2 linked regions of the Thermus thermophilus genome follow. The protein of the gene in region 2 interacts with the protein of the main gene of each other region in a pairwise test. Links are inferred from orthologs where the notes say so. Each region holds a gene or a part of one and is shown on either strand. Other genes may lie near its edges.

Region 1 (5,532 bases), 1.7 Mb from region 2 along the record:
GCTCCAGGAAGGGCTGCCCGGGGCGCACCTCGTCCCCCACCTTGACCAGGACCCGCTTCACCACCCCGCCCGCCTCCGCGGGCACCTCCACCACCGCCTTGTCCGTCTCCAGCTCCAGAAGGGGCTGGCCCGGCTCCACCCGGTCCCCCTCCTTCACCAGGACACCCACCACGGTGGCCTGCGTGACGTTGTCGCCGAGTTCGGGTAGCTTGACCTCCATGCTCTCCCCCTACCGCCGGTGGGGCGGCACCTCCTCCAGCTTAAGGCCCAGGTCCTTCCTCGCCTGGTTCAGGGTCCTCTTCGTCACCTTGCCCTCCCCGTGGAGTAGGGCCAAGGCGGTGTAAGCGATGTGCCGGGCGTCCACCTCAAAGAAGTCCCTAAGGGCCTCCCGGGTGTCGGAGCGGCCGAAGCCGTCCGTGCCGAGGGCGGCGAAGGGCCGGTCCAGGTACCCCCGGATGAGGTTGGGCAGGGCCTTCAGGTAGTCGGTGGCGGCCACCACGGGCCCCTCGTGGCCCTCGAGGGCCTCCACCACGTAGGGCCTGCGGGCCTTGCCCAAAAGGCGGGCCTCCCGCTCCGCCTCAACGGCGTCCATGTAGAGGGCCTTGTAGCTGGTGGCGCTCCAAACGTCCGCCACCACGCCGTACTGGACCAAGAGCTCCTGGGCCTTCAGGGCCTCGTTGAGGATGGGCCCGGTGCCGAAAAGCTGCACCCTGGGGCCTTTGCCCTCCCCTTCCCGGAAGAGGTAAAGCCCTTTTAGGATCCCCTCCTTGACCTTCTCCCGGGGCTCGGGCATGGGGGGGTGGACGTAGTTCTCGTTCTCAATGGTGATGTAGTAGAAGACGTCCTCCCCCCGGCCGTACATGCGGCGGAGGCCGTCCTCCAGGATCACGGCGAACTCGTAGGCGAAGGCGGGATCGTAGGCGAGGAGGTTGGGGGCGGCCAGGGCGTAGACGTGGCTTTGGCCGTCCTGGTGTTGGAGGCCCTCCCCCGCCAGGGTGGTGCGCCCCGCCGTGGCCCCGAGGAAGAAGCCCCGGGCGCGCTGGTCGGCGGCGGCCCAGACCAGGTCCCCGATCCGCTGCAGGCCGAACATGGAGTAGGTGATGAAGAAGGGGATGGTGGGGATGCCCCAGTGGGCGTAGGCGGTCCCCGCGGCGATGAACTCGGCCATGGCCCCGGCCTCGGTGATCCCCTCCTCCAGGATCTGCCCCTTTTGGCTCTCCTTGTAGGCGGTGAGGGTGCCCGCGTCCACGGGGATGTAGAGCTGCCCCTTTGGGGAGTAGACGCCCACCTGGGCGATCAGGGCCTCCATGCCGAAGGTGCGGGCCTCGTCGGGGACGATGGGGACGATGTATTTGCCGATCTTGGGGTGGCGGAGGAGCTTGGCGAGGATCCGCACGAAGGCCATGGTGGTGGAGATCTCCCGCCCCCCCGAGCCCTCGTAGAACTCCCGGAAGAACTCCTCGTCCGGGACCTCGAGGCCCCCCTTGAAGCGCACCCGCCTTTCGGGCACGAAGCCGCCCAGGGCCTTCCGCCTTTCCAGCAGGTAGCGGACCTCGGGGGAGTCCGGCCCCGGATGGTAGTAGGGGAGCTCGGAAAGCTTCTCCTCGGGGATGGGGATGCCGAGGAAGCGCCTCGCCTCCTTCAGGTCCTCCTCGGTGAGCTTCTTCACCTGGTGGGCCACGTTCTTGGCCATGACCGTGGGGCCCATCCCGTAGCCCTTGATGGTCCGGGCGAGGATGACCACGGGGCTTCCCTTGTGCTCCACCGCGGCCTTGTAGGCGGCGTAGATCTTCGCCAAGTCGTGGCCGCCCCGGGAGCGGGTGAGCTCGGTGAGCTCCTCATCCGTCATGCCTTCAATGAGCTTCTTGAGCTCGGGGGTGTTGAAGAAGCGCTCCCTCAGCTCCTTGCCCCCGAAGGCGGCGTAGCGCTGGCTCTCCCCGTCCACCAGGGCCTCAAAGCGGCGGAGGAGGTGGCCCTCCTTATCCTTGGCGAGGAGCCTGTCCCAGGCCGAGCCCCAGACCACCTTGATCACGTGCCAGCCCGCGCCCCGATAGAGCCTTTCCAGCTCCTGGATGACCTTGGAGTTGCCCCGCACGGGGCCGTCCAGGCGCTGGAGGTTGCAGTTCACCACGAAGATGAGGTTGTCCAGCCCCTCCCGGGCGGCAAGGTGAAGCGCCCCCACCGTCTCGGGCTCGTCGTGCTCCCCGTCCCCCAGGAAGGCCCAGACCTTGGCGGAGCTTTTGGGCTTGAGGCCCCGGTCCTCGAGGTAACGCATGAAGCGCGCCTGGTAGATGGCCTGGATGGGGCCTAGGCCCATGGAGACCGTGGGGAACTCCCAAAAGTCGGGCATGAGCCAAGGGTGGGGGTAGCTGGAAAGCCCCCGGCCCCCCGGCACCGGAGGGTGGACCTCGCGGCGGAAGTTCTCCAGGTCCTCCTCCTTAAGCCGCCCTTCCAGAAAGGCCCGGGCGTAGTTCCCGGGGGAGGCGTGGCCCTGGAAGAAGACGAGGTCCCGGTCCAGCCCCGCCTCCGGCCCGCGGAAGAAGTGGTTGAAGCCCACCTCGTAAAGCTCGGCGATGGAGGCGTAGGTGGCGATGTGCCCCCCGATCCCGTCCGCCTTCTTGTTGGCCCGAGTGACCATCATGGCCACGTTCCAGCGGAGGATGTTGGCGATGCGGCGCTCCAGCTCCAGGTCCCCGGGGTAAGGGGGCTCCTTCTCCTTGGGGAGGGTGTTGAGGTAGGGGGTGGAGAGGCGGTTTGCGGGGTAGACCCCATGGCGGAAGAGGTACTCGTCCAGAAGGCGTAAGAGCTCCTCCACCCGCTCGGGGCCCTCCACCTTGAGGACGTACTCCAAGGACTCCAGCCACTCCCGGTTCTCGGCCTCTAGGAAGCGGGCCTTCTCCTCGGGCGAGAGGGCCTGGAAGGCCGCCTTCAGCTCCTTTTCCGTCATGGCCTCCTCCAAAGCTACACTACACCTTCCCAAGACCAGTTTGCCCTCGAGGGGGTCCCCGCGTCCAATAAGACCTTCGCCGCGGTTTTGATAAGATCTTTTTATCATGGACCCGCGCCGCCTCAAGGCCTTCCTGGTCCTGGCGGAGGAAAAGAGCTTCCACAAGGCCGCAGAGCGCCTTTACCTCTCCCAGCCCGCCCTCACCCAGAGGATCCAGGCCCTGGAGCGGGAGCTCGGGGTGCGCCTTCTGGAAAGGCGCCCTTTCCGCCTGACCCCGGCGGGGGATCTGCTCCGCCGGGAAGGGGCGCGGCTCCTCAAGGAGCTGGAGGCCCTCAAGGAGGCGGTCCGGCGGGCGGGGCAGGAGGCCCTCCGCTTCGGGGTGCCGGAAAACCTCCTCCCCGACCTCATGCCCCTCCTGGACCACCTGCGCCGGGGGCTCGGCCAGGCGGTGGAGGTTCTGGAGATGCACACTCCCGAGCAGGTCCGGGCCCTCAAGGAGGGGCGCCTGGACTACGGCCTCGCGGGGCTCAAGGTGGAGGACCCGGAGGTGGCGAAGGAGCCCCTCCTCCGGGTGCCCATCGTGGTGGCCCTGCCCGAGACCCACCCCCTGGCCCCTAGAGCGCGGGTGCCCCTTCGGGCCCTGAAGGAAGAGCCCTTCCTCCTCCTTCCCAAAGACTTCCTTCCCCCCCTTTACGAGGCCTTCATGGAGGTCTTCCGCCGGGCGGGCTTCGCCCCCAAGGTGGTCCGGGAGGTGGCCCGCTTCTCCCAGGCGGTGAGCTTGGTGGCCGCAGGCCTCGGGGTCCACCTCACCCTCGCCCCCTACCGGGTTTACCCCCACCCCGGGGTGGTCCTGAGGCCCCTGGAGGAGGAGGCCGCCCTCGAGGTGGCCCTCATCTACGCCCGGCGCCCGCCCCCGCCCAGGCTGGAGGAGGTGCGCCGGCTCCTCCGCGCCCTCGCCCTGTAGAATGCCCCCATGGACCGCCTCGAGGCCGCCCTGAAGACCCACCCCGGCCTCAAGCGCCCCAAGAACGAGGACGCGGTGGGCGGGGAGGCCACCCCCTGGGGCGGGGTCTACGTGGTGGCCGACGGCATGGGAGGGCACCGGACGGGGGAGGTGGCCTCGAGGCTCGCCGTGGAGACCGTCCTGGCGAGGCTTTCCCGGGAGGAACCCCCTTCCCCCAAGGACCTCCTGGAGGCCCTGGAGGAGGCCAACGGGAGGATCCACCGGGAGGCCCAGCGCCCGGAGAACCGGGGGATGGGCACCACCTGCACCGTCCTCGTCCTGGACCTGCCCTACGCCCTGGTGGCCCACGTGGGGGACTCCCGGGCCTATTTGCTCAGGGAGGGGAACCTCCACCAGCTCACGGAGGACCACTCCTGGGTGGCGGAAAGGGTGCGGCAGGGCCTCCTCTCCCCCGAGGAGGCGAGGACGCACCGCTGGCGCAACGTCATCACCAACGCCCTGGGCTCCTTCCCCCAGGCCCGGGTGGACCTCCTCGGGCTCAAGCTCCGCCCGGGGGACACCTTCCTCCTCTGCACCGACGGGCTTTCCGGGGTCCTGGAGGAAAGGGCCCTCAAGGAGGTCCTGGCCCACTTTCCCCCCGCCGAGGCGGCGGAGCGCCTCGTGGCCCTGGCCAACGAGTGGGGCGGCCCGGACAACGTGAGCGTGGCCGTGGTCCGGGTCCCCGAGGCCCTGCCGGAGCGCCCCCGGCCCTACGCCCTCCCCCTGGAGGCCGCCAAAGGGGAACCCGTCCGCCTCCAGGTGGGGGAGGGGCCCGAGGAGCTCCCCACCCAGGTCCTGGAGCCCGCCCCCAAGGGGGAGCGGGTGGGGTGGCGGGACGCCCTCCTCCTCCTCCTCTGGGTGGTGGTGGTGGCCTACATCCTCCTCAACTCCCTGCGGACCCCCTAGACCCGGAGGCAGGAGGCGGGTAGACTCTTCGCGGTATGGAGCGGACCTTCGTCATGATCAAGCCCGACGGCGTGCGCCGGGGCCTCGTGGGGGAGATCCTCGCCCGGTTTGAGCGCAAGGGGTTCCGCATCGCGGCCCTAAAGCTCATGCAGATCGGCCAGGAGCTGGCGGAGCGGCACTACGCCGAGCACCGGGAAAAGCCCTTTTTCCCCGGCCTCGTGCGCTTCATCACCTCGGGCCCCGTGGTGGCCATGGTCCTAGAGGGGCCGGGGGTGGTGGCCGAGGTGCGCAAGATGATGGGCGCCACCCACCCCAAGGACGCCCTCCCCGGGACCATCCGGGGCGACTTCGCCACCACCATTGACGAGAACGTGATCCACGGCTCCGCCACCCTCGAGGACGCCGAGCGGGAGATCGCCCTCTTCTTCCGTCCCGAGGAGCTCCTCTAACGCCCCCTGCCAGCCCAGGCCCGCATGGGGCCCCAAAAGCGCCTCCTCCCGCCCGGGCTTGGGCGCCCCGGGGGGCGGAGGCGCTCAGGCCTCTTCCTCCGGGGAGGCCGGGCCCACCTGGGCCCTAAGGCGCTCCCAGGGAAAGTCGTCCAGGGGGTAGAAGTGGTCCGCCTGCTGGGCCAGCCGGTGGGAGGAGAGGGCGTGGAAGGTGGTGTTCTCCACCTGCT
Region 2 (7,048 bases):
GAGCCGGGGCAGGGAGAGCCTCGGCCCCGTGGCCCTGTGGGTGCGCCAGCCCTCCTCCCCGGTGAGGAGGCTCTTCTCCTTGGGGGCCCCGCCCAGGAGGAGGGCCATGAGGGCCGCCACCACCTCCACCCTTCCCTCGGCGAAGAGCCTCCCGGCGAAGTCCAGGTAGAGCTTGTAGTCCTTCTCCGGAACCCGGGCCAGGCGGGCCAGGAGGTGGTGCCACTTGGCCTCGAGGACCTCCTCGGGGGTGGGCGGGTTCACCCGCTTGAAGGTGCGGCCCACCGCCTTTTCCAGCTCGGCAAGCTCCCGCTTCTCCCGGGGCCCGTAGAGGATCACCACCTCGCCTCCCCGGCCCGCGCGGCCCGTGCGCCCCGAGCGGTGCTGGTAGGTCTCCGGCTTGTCGGGGAGGCGGTGGTGCACCACCAGGTCCACCTCGGGGATGTCCAGGCCCCGGGCGGCCACGTCCGTGGCCACCAGCACCCGCACCTCCCCCTCGCGGAAGGCCCGCATGACCTTTTCCCGGTCGCTTTGGGAGAGGTCCCCGTGGATGGCCCTGGCCGCGTGGCCCAGGCGGAGAAGCCCCGTGGCCACCTCCTCGGTCTCGGCCTTGGTGCGGGTGAAGACGATGGCCCGCTTGGGCGCCTTCACGTAGAGGAGGTCGGAAAGGAGGCCCAGGCGGTCGGAGGGGGCCAGGATGGCCTCCTCCTGGTAGGTCACCCCCTCCTCCCGCACCACGTTGATGACCACGGGGCTTCGCATGTAGCGCTCGGCAAGCCGCCGGGCCCAGGAGGGAAGGGTGGCGGAGAAGAGGAGGGTCTGCCGGGAAGGGGGCGTGGCGGAAAGCAGGGCCTCCACCTCCTCCTCAAAGCCCATGGAGAGCATCTCGTCCGCCTCGTCCAAGACGGCGATCTCCACCTGCGAGAGGTCCAAGACCCCTTGCTTCAGGTAGTCCAGGGCCCGCCCCGGGGTGGCCACCACCACGTCCGCCCCCCGGAGAAGCTCTTCCTTCTGCTTGGCGTAGCCCGTGCCCCCGTACACCGCGACCACCTTCAGGTGGGGGGCCACGGCCTGAAGCTCCCCGGAGACCTGCAGGGCGAGCTCCCGCGTGGGGGTGAGGACCAACGCCCTGGGCTTCCTGCCCTTTTCCCGGCTCGGGGAGAGCCTCTGGGCGATGGGCAGGGCGAAGGCCAGGGTCTTGCCCGTGCCCGTGCGGGCCTGGCCGATGAGGTCCTTGCCCTCTAGGGCCAAAGGCAACGCCGCCGCCTGGATGGGGGTGGGGGTGGTGAGGCCGCGCCCGTGGAGGGCCTCCAGGATCTCCTGCTTCAGGGGAAAGTCTTTAAACTCCATGCTCTGCCTTTCCGGGCCCACCTGCGCCCGAAAAGGGAGGTAGCGCCCGTAAACCTTCCCAGCTTAGTGAACTAAGGCACGAAAGTCAAGGGGATGACCTCCACCTCCTCCCCCTCCCGGGCGTCCTGGTCCGGGGGAAGGACCACCAGGGCGTTGCCGAAGGCCATGGAGCGGAGGACCCCGCTTGACTGGTTCCCCGTGCTCCGCACCGTCCCTTCGGCCAGGGAAAGCACCCCCCGGCGGAAGACCTTCTTCCCCTTGGCCCCCTTGAAGGGGGTGAGGGCCCGGGCCTTAAGGCGGCCGTAAGGGGGGTCGGTGCGCCCGAGGAGCCGGAAGAGGAAGGGCCTCCCGTAGAGGAAGAAGGTGACCATGCTGGAGACCGGGTTTCCCGGAAGGCCGAGGACGGGAAGCCCCCCTAGCCTGGCGAAGAGAAGGGGCCCCCCGGGCTGCTGCCGCACCTTCCAGAAGACCACCTCCCCGTGGCGCTCCAGCACCTTGCGCACCACGTCGTACTCCCCCATGGACACCCCCCCCGAGGTGAGGAGGAGGTCCAAAGGCCCGGCCTTCCCAAGCCGCCCAAGCACCGCCTCGGGGTCGTCCGGGACCTTGCCCAGGAGGACGGGCTCCCCGCCCGCCTCGAGGACCAGGCCCAGGAGGCTGTAGGCGTTGGAGTTGTACACCCCGCCAAAGGGCAGGGGCTCCCCCGGCTCCACCACCTCGTCCCCCGTGGAGAGGATCCCCACCCGGGGCCTCCGGAAAACCTTGAGGCGGGCGTGGCCCATGGCCGCCGCCAGGCCGAGCCTCCCCGGGGTGAGGAGGTCCCCCCGCCTCAGGTACACCTCCCCCCGCCGGAGGTCGTCCCCCTTGGGGCGGATGTCCTTGGGGGAAGCGGGGGCGAAGAGGAGAACCCAGTCCCCTTCCCGCCTCGTGTCCTCCACCCGCACCACCGCGTCCGCCCCCTTGGGGACGGGGGCCCCGGTGTACACGGCCACGGCCTCCCCCCGCCCCACCGCGCCGGGGAAGGGCCTGCCCGCCGGGGCCTCGCCGACCACCTTGAGGCGCACGGGGGTTTCGGGAGAGGCCCCCAGGGTGTCCTCCGCCCGGCAGGCGTAGCCGTCTATGGCGGTGTCGTCCTGGTCCGGGTGGTCCACCAAGGAGGCGAGGTCTTCGGCCAAAACGCGGCCAAAGGCCTCCCTTAGGGGAAGCTCCTCCACGGGAAGCCCCGCCTTGGCCTCGGCGAGGACCAGCTCCAACGCTTCCTCCACGGAGAGGTTCGTCCGCATCGGACCTCAGTCTACCTGCTTGAGCCCCCGGAAGGCCCAGGGCCAAAGGAGGATGCCCAGGGTGTAGAGGGCCAGGGTCCCCCCGAAGAGGAGGTCAAAGGCCCTAAGGCCCAGGGCCTCCTGCACCACTCCGGAAAGGGCACTCGCCAGGGCGAAGAGGAGGCTCCAGAGGGCGCTTTCCAGGAGGAAGAAGCCGGGGCGCTCCTCCTCGGCCAGGTAGTCCATGACCAAGGCGGCGTACACGGGCCCGGCGGCGTTCATGAGGGCCCCCCGGATGAGGAGGGCCAGGGTGACCAGGGGAAGCCAGGGGGCCCAGGCCAAGGCGCCGAGGAAGGGAAGGGAAAGGGCCTGGACGAAGACGATGGCCCCAAGCCGCCCAAGCCTCTGGACCAGGAGGGGCTGGAGGAGCATGGCCGCCCCCGTGGCCAGGGAGGAGAGGGCGAAGACGAGCCCCGTGGCCCCGTAGCTTAGGCCGAACTTCTCCTTGAGGAAAAGGTTCAGGAAGGGGATGACGAGCCCCGCCCCGAAGCCGATAACCACCTGGGGCAAAAGGAGCCTGAGCCACACCCGCACCCGGCCCCAAAGGCGGGGGGGCTTCCCCTCCCCCGTCCCGGGGGAAAGGCCCCGCACCAGGGGGAAGGAGAGCAGGAAAAAGGGCAGGGCGAAGAGGAGGACCCACCGCGCCCCGAGGAGGTCCGAGAGGTAGCCCGCAAGCAGGGTGGAGAAGAAGCCGCTCGCCGTGGTCAGGGCCGCCTGCAGGCTGAAGAGGGCCACCCGCCTTTCCGGGGGCGCAAGCCGGGCCATCAGGGGGGCCGCCGTGCCCTGCAGAAGGGCCCCCGCCAGGCCGTAACCCGCCAGGGAGGGAAAGACCAGGACCCCGAGGCCCAGAAGGAGCCCGCTCGCCACGGCGAGGAAAAAGGACAGGTAGAGGCTTTTCAGGTAGCCGAGGCGGGGGATGAGGTAGGCCAGGGGCAGGGCGAAGGCCACCCCGGAGAGGAGGACCACCGCCTGGGCCAGGCCGATGGCCTGGCGGGAGAAGCCCAGGGCCTCGAGGTGGAAGTTGAGGAAGAAGTAGACCAGGTTCCCCCCGAAGGACCAGAGGAAGCTGGCGAGGACCAGGCGGTGGGCGGGCGAAAGGCGTTCTCCCACGGGTTTCTCCAAAAAGGGCCCGGCCCCCTAGGCCTGGCGGCTCGGGCAGTGGGGCGCAAGAACGCAGGCCCCGCAGCGGGGCCTCCTCGCGGTGCAGACGTAGCGGCCGTGGAGGACGAGGGCGTGGTGGACGAAGACCCAGTCCTCCTTGGGAAAGAGGGCCTCGAGGTCCTTCCCGATCCTCTCCGGGGCCTTGGCCTCGGAGAAGCAGAGCCTCTTGGCGAGGCGGGCCACGTGGGTGTCCACGGCGATCCCCGGCACCCCAAAGGCCGCCCCCAACACCACGGTGGCCGTCTTCCAGCCCACCCCGGGAAGGCGCATGAGGGCCTCCTTCTCCTTGGGCACCTCTCCCCCGTACTCCTCCAAAAGCCTCCTCGCCAGGGCCACGAGGTTTTTCGCCTTGGTGCGGTAAAGCCCGATGCGGCGGATGTAGGGCTCCACCTCCTCGGGGGTGGCCGAAGCCAGGGCCTTGGCGTCGGGAAAGCGGGCGAAGAGGGCCGGGGTGGCCTCGTTCACGCTTTTATCGGTGGCCTGGGCGGAGAGGACCGTGGCCACGAGGAGCTGGAAGGGGCTATTGTGCCTAAGCTCCGTGCGGGCCCCGGGGTAGGCGGCCTTGAGGGCCTTTAAGACCTCCCGGGCCCGGGCCTTCTTCTCCTTTGGCCCTTCCTTCGGGCACGCCACGCCCCCCACTCTACAATGAGGGGATGGAAAGGCCCAAGCTCGGCCTCATCGTCCGGGAGCCCTACGCCAGCCTCATCGTGGACGGCAAGAAGACCTGGGAGCTTCGCAAGCGCAAGGCCCACCACCGGGGGCCCTTGGGCATCGTCGCCGGGGGGTGGCTCATCGGGCAGGCGGACCTCGTGGGGGTGGAGGGGCCCTTTAGCGTGGAGGAGCTTTTTGCCCACCAGGAAAAGCACCTGGCGGAGGAGGCCTTCCTCCGGGCCTACGCCAAGGGCGAGCCCCTTTACGCCTGGGTCCTGGAAAACGCCTTCCGCTACGAGAAGCCCCTCCACGTGCCCAGGCGCCCGGGCCGGGTCATGTTCGTGGACCTCTCCGAGGTACGGTGGTAAGCCCCCCGTAGCCCACGTAGACGAGGAGGTCGGGGTCCAGGGCGGCCACCACCTCGGGCCGGTGGGTGGCGGCCACCAGGGTGACCCCCGCCTCCCGGCAGAGCTTCCCCAGGCCCAGGGCCACCCGCCTCGCCGTGGGCACGTCCAGGTGGGCGGCGAACTCGTCTATGAGGAGGAGGTCGGGCCTTTCCGCGAGGAGGAGGGCCAAGCGGAAGCGCTCCCTCTGCCCGGTGGAAAGCTCCTTGGGCCTTGCCCGGTAGAGCACGGCGTCGGAGAGGCCCACCCGGTTCAGCACCTCTATGGCCGCCCCCACGTCCTTAAGCTTCCGGTACAGGGCCTCGAGGATGGGCGCCTCCCCCAGGTCCACCTCCACCTCCCCGGGGATGTAGGCCACCCGCCTCCCCGGGGGAAGGGCCACCTCCCCGAGGTCCGGAAGCTCCCCCAGGAGGAGGCGGAGCAGGGTGGTCTTCCCCGCCCCGCTCGCCCCCGCCAGGACCACGAGGCTTCCCGGGGGGATCTCCAGGCTCGCCCCCCGGAGCACCGCCCGCTCCACCACCCGGGCCTTCACCCCGAAGGCGAGGAGGGCCTCCTGAACCTCCCGGGAAAGGCCCCCTAGGTCCAGGTGGCTCCGGTAGGCCTTGTGGACCCCGGCAAGGCGGATGGGGCCAGGAAGCCCCGAAACCCGCCCGAACCGGGGCCTATAGAGCCTCCCCCCGTGGGCACGGGCGTAGAGGTCCTCCCGGAGGAAGCGCTCCAGGTGGGCCTCGGCCTCCTCGGTGAGGGGGCAGAAGAGGACGGGCCTTCCCGAGGCGGTGTCAAAGAGGTAGCGGAAACCCACCTTCTCAAAGAAGGGGTGGTAACGGGCCATCTGGGCGATGGTGTAGACGAGGTGCTTCTCCCGCCTCCCCTCGGGGGCCCCCCGCGCCCTCGCCCACTCCAGGGCCACCCGCACGAGAAGGGCCCCGAAGCCCTCGGAGCGGTAGTCGGGGTGGACCACCACCCGGGCGATGCGGCTGGCAGCCGTCCTCACCCGGTCCAGGGCCTTCTGCCAGTCGGCCCCGCCCTCGTAGGTGGGGTGGAACCAGTCCCGGGGGAAGATCCTTTCCCGGATGTCCCGCTCCACGCCCTCGGGGGTCCTCCGGTGCATCCGGGGGATGGGGGGGTCCAGGCGGAGGTAGCCCAGGATCCTGGGCTCAAAGGGGAGGCGCTCCGCGAGCTCCAAAACGAGGAAGCGGCTTGCCGGGGTGGAGCCCCGGATCTCCTTAAGCCTCGCCTCCCCGCCGCAGTCGCAGAGGGGCTTGGCGTTGGCGGGGATGGTCTTCTGGCACTCGGTGCAGACCCAGAGGGCCACCACCTCCTTCTCCGAGGCGTAGTGGAACTGCTCCAGCTCGGCGATGGCCTCAAAGTCGCTTTCATAGGTGGCCTCCCGCACCTTAAGGCGGTAGCGGTAGGCCTCGCCCCCCAGGGGGCTTTCCCGCACGTGCTCCAGGGTCTTGGCAAAGGGGGGCCAGAGGGGGAAGGCGCCCTCGAGGGCGTACTCGTCAAAGCCGAGGACGGGCTTCTTGAACTCGGTGCGAAGCCTCACCCGCTCCCCGGGCCTCAGCCACTTGGCCGCGTCCCCGCTCATGCGCAAGGTCACGCCCCCCTCCAGGAGGACCTCCCCGTACCAGCGCCAGTAGACCCTCCGCCCTAGGACGCGCATCGTGCCCCCATGGTACCCCACTTAATGTTAAGCTCATCCCATGAAACGATCCCTTGCCCTGATTCTGGCCTTGTTCAGCCCGTTGGCCCTCACCCAGTCCCCCAAGGAAGCGGTGGAATCCGCCCTCAAGGCCGCCTTCGGCAACTGGAGGGGCAGGACCTACCAGGGCCTGGACCGGGTGGCCTACTACACCCCCGAGGGCCAGGAAACTCAGGTCTTGGCTAAGGCTCAGTATCCGCGGGAGTAGAAAAGAACAACAAGAAATGATAAACCCACAACAATTAAGGCGACCAAGGAAAGAACGCCCAAAGCACGCCATTCGCCAACCTTTTTCACCCAAGAGAGTGTGGCATGATACAGGAAACTGAAGAAAAAGGCCTGCAACAGTAGCCCAGGAGCTTCTCTAGCCTCTACTCTTTTGTCGAGCACCAACGTAAACAGGTTAATGAGTCCAAAGAAAGCTAAAGCCACAAGAAGAAAGGATTGCCAAGGCCTAA

Evidence for each region. Proteins that work in one complex are often made in the same cells at the same time.
Region 1: the proteins of nth (region 2) and aceE interact in binary tests that used the Escherichia coli proteins (3 or more experiments, as listed by UniProt). The link is inferred for Thermus thermophilus from one-to-one orthologs.

The regions. Positions count from the first base shown.
Region 1 is NZ_AP025158.1:193,603-199,134, reverse strand. Bases 30-3,305 are described here. They hold aceE (pyruvate dehydrogenase (acetyl-transferring), homodimeric type), read right to left. Parts: upstream 2,948-3,305; coding sequence 230-2,947; downstream 30-229. Other genes in these bases: TthTMY_RS01140 (LysR family transcriptional regulator), read left to right, coding at 3,054-3,305; TthTMY_RS01150 (2-oxo acid dehydrogenase subunit E2), read right to left, coding at 30-220. In the rest of the region: more of TthTMY_RS01150, read right to left, coding at 1-29; more of TthTMY_RS01140, read left to right, coding at 3,306-3,911; TthTMY_RS01135 (PP2C family protein-serine/threonine phosphatase), read left to right, coding at 3,921-4,856; ndk (nucleoside-diphosphate kinase), read left to right, coding at 4,892-5,305; TthTMY_RS01125 (NYN domain-containing protein), read right to left, coding at 5,390-5,532. UniProt on the Escherichia coli protein: Component of the pyruvate dehydrogenase (PDH) complex, that catalyzes the overall conversion of pyruvate to acetyl-CoA and CO(2).
Region 2 is NZ_AP025158.1:1,844,597-1,851,644, forward strand. Bases 2,639-5,346 are described here. They hold nth (endonuclease III), read right to left. Parts: upstream 4,470-5,346; coding sequence 3,807-4,469; downstream 2,639-3,806. Other genes in these bases: TthTMY_RS09930 (MFS transporter), read right to left, coding at 2,639-3,779; TthTMY_RS09940 (ASCH domain-containing protein), read left to right, coding at 4,484-4,849; TthTMY_RS09945 (GNAT family N-acetyltransferase), read right to left, coding at 4,815-5,346. Also shown: TthTMY_RS09920 (DEAD/DEAH box helicase), read right to left, coding at 1-1,347; gephyrin-like molybdotransferase Glp, read right to left, coding at 1,419-2,630; more of TthTMY_RS09930, read right to left, coding at 2,637-2,638; more of TthTMY_RS09945, read right to left, coding at 5,347-6,551; TthTMY_RS09950 (hypothetical protein), read left to right, coding at 6,592-6,798. UniProt on the Escherichia coli protein: DNA repair enzyme that has both DNA N-glycosylase activity and AP-lyase activity. The DNA N-glycosylase activity releases various damaged pyrimidines from DNA by cleaving the N-glycosidic bond, leaving an AP (apurinic/apyrimidinic) site.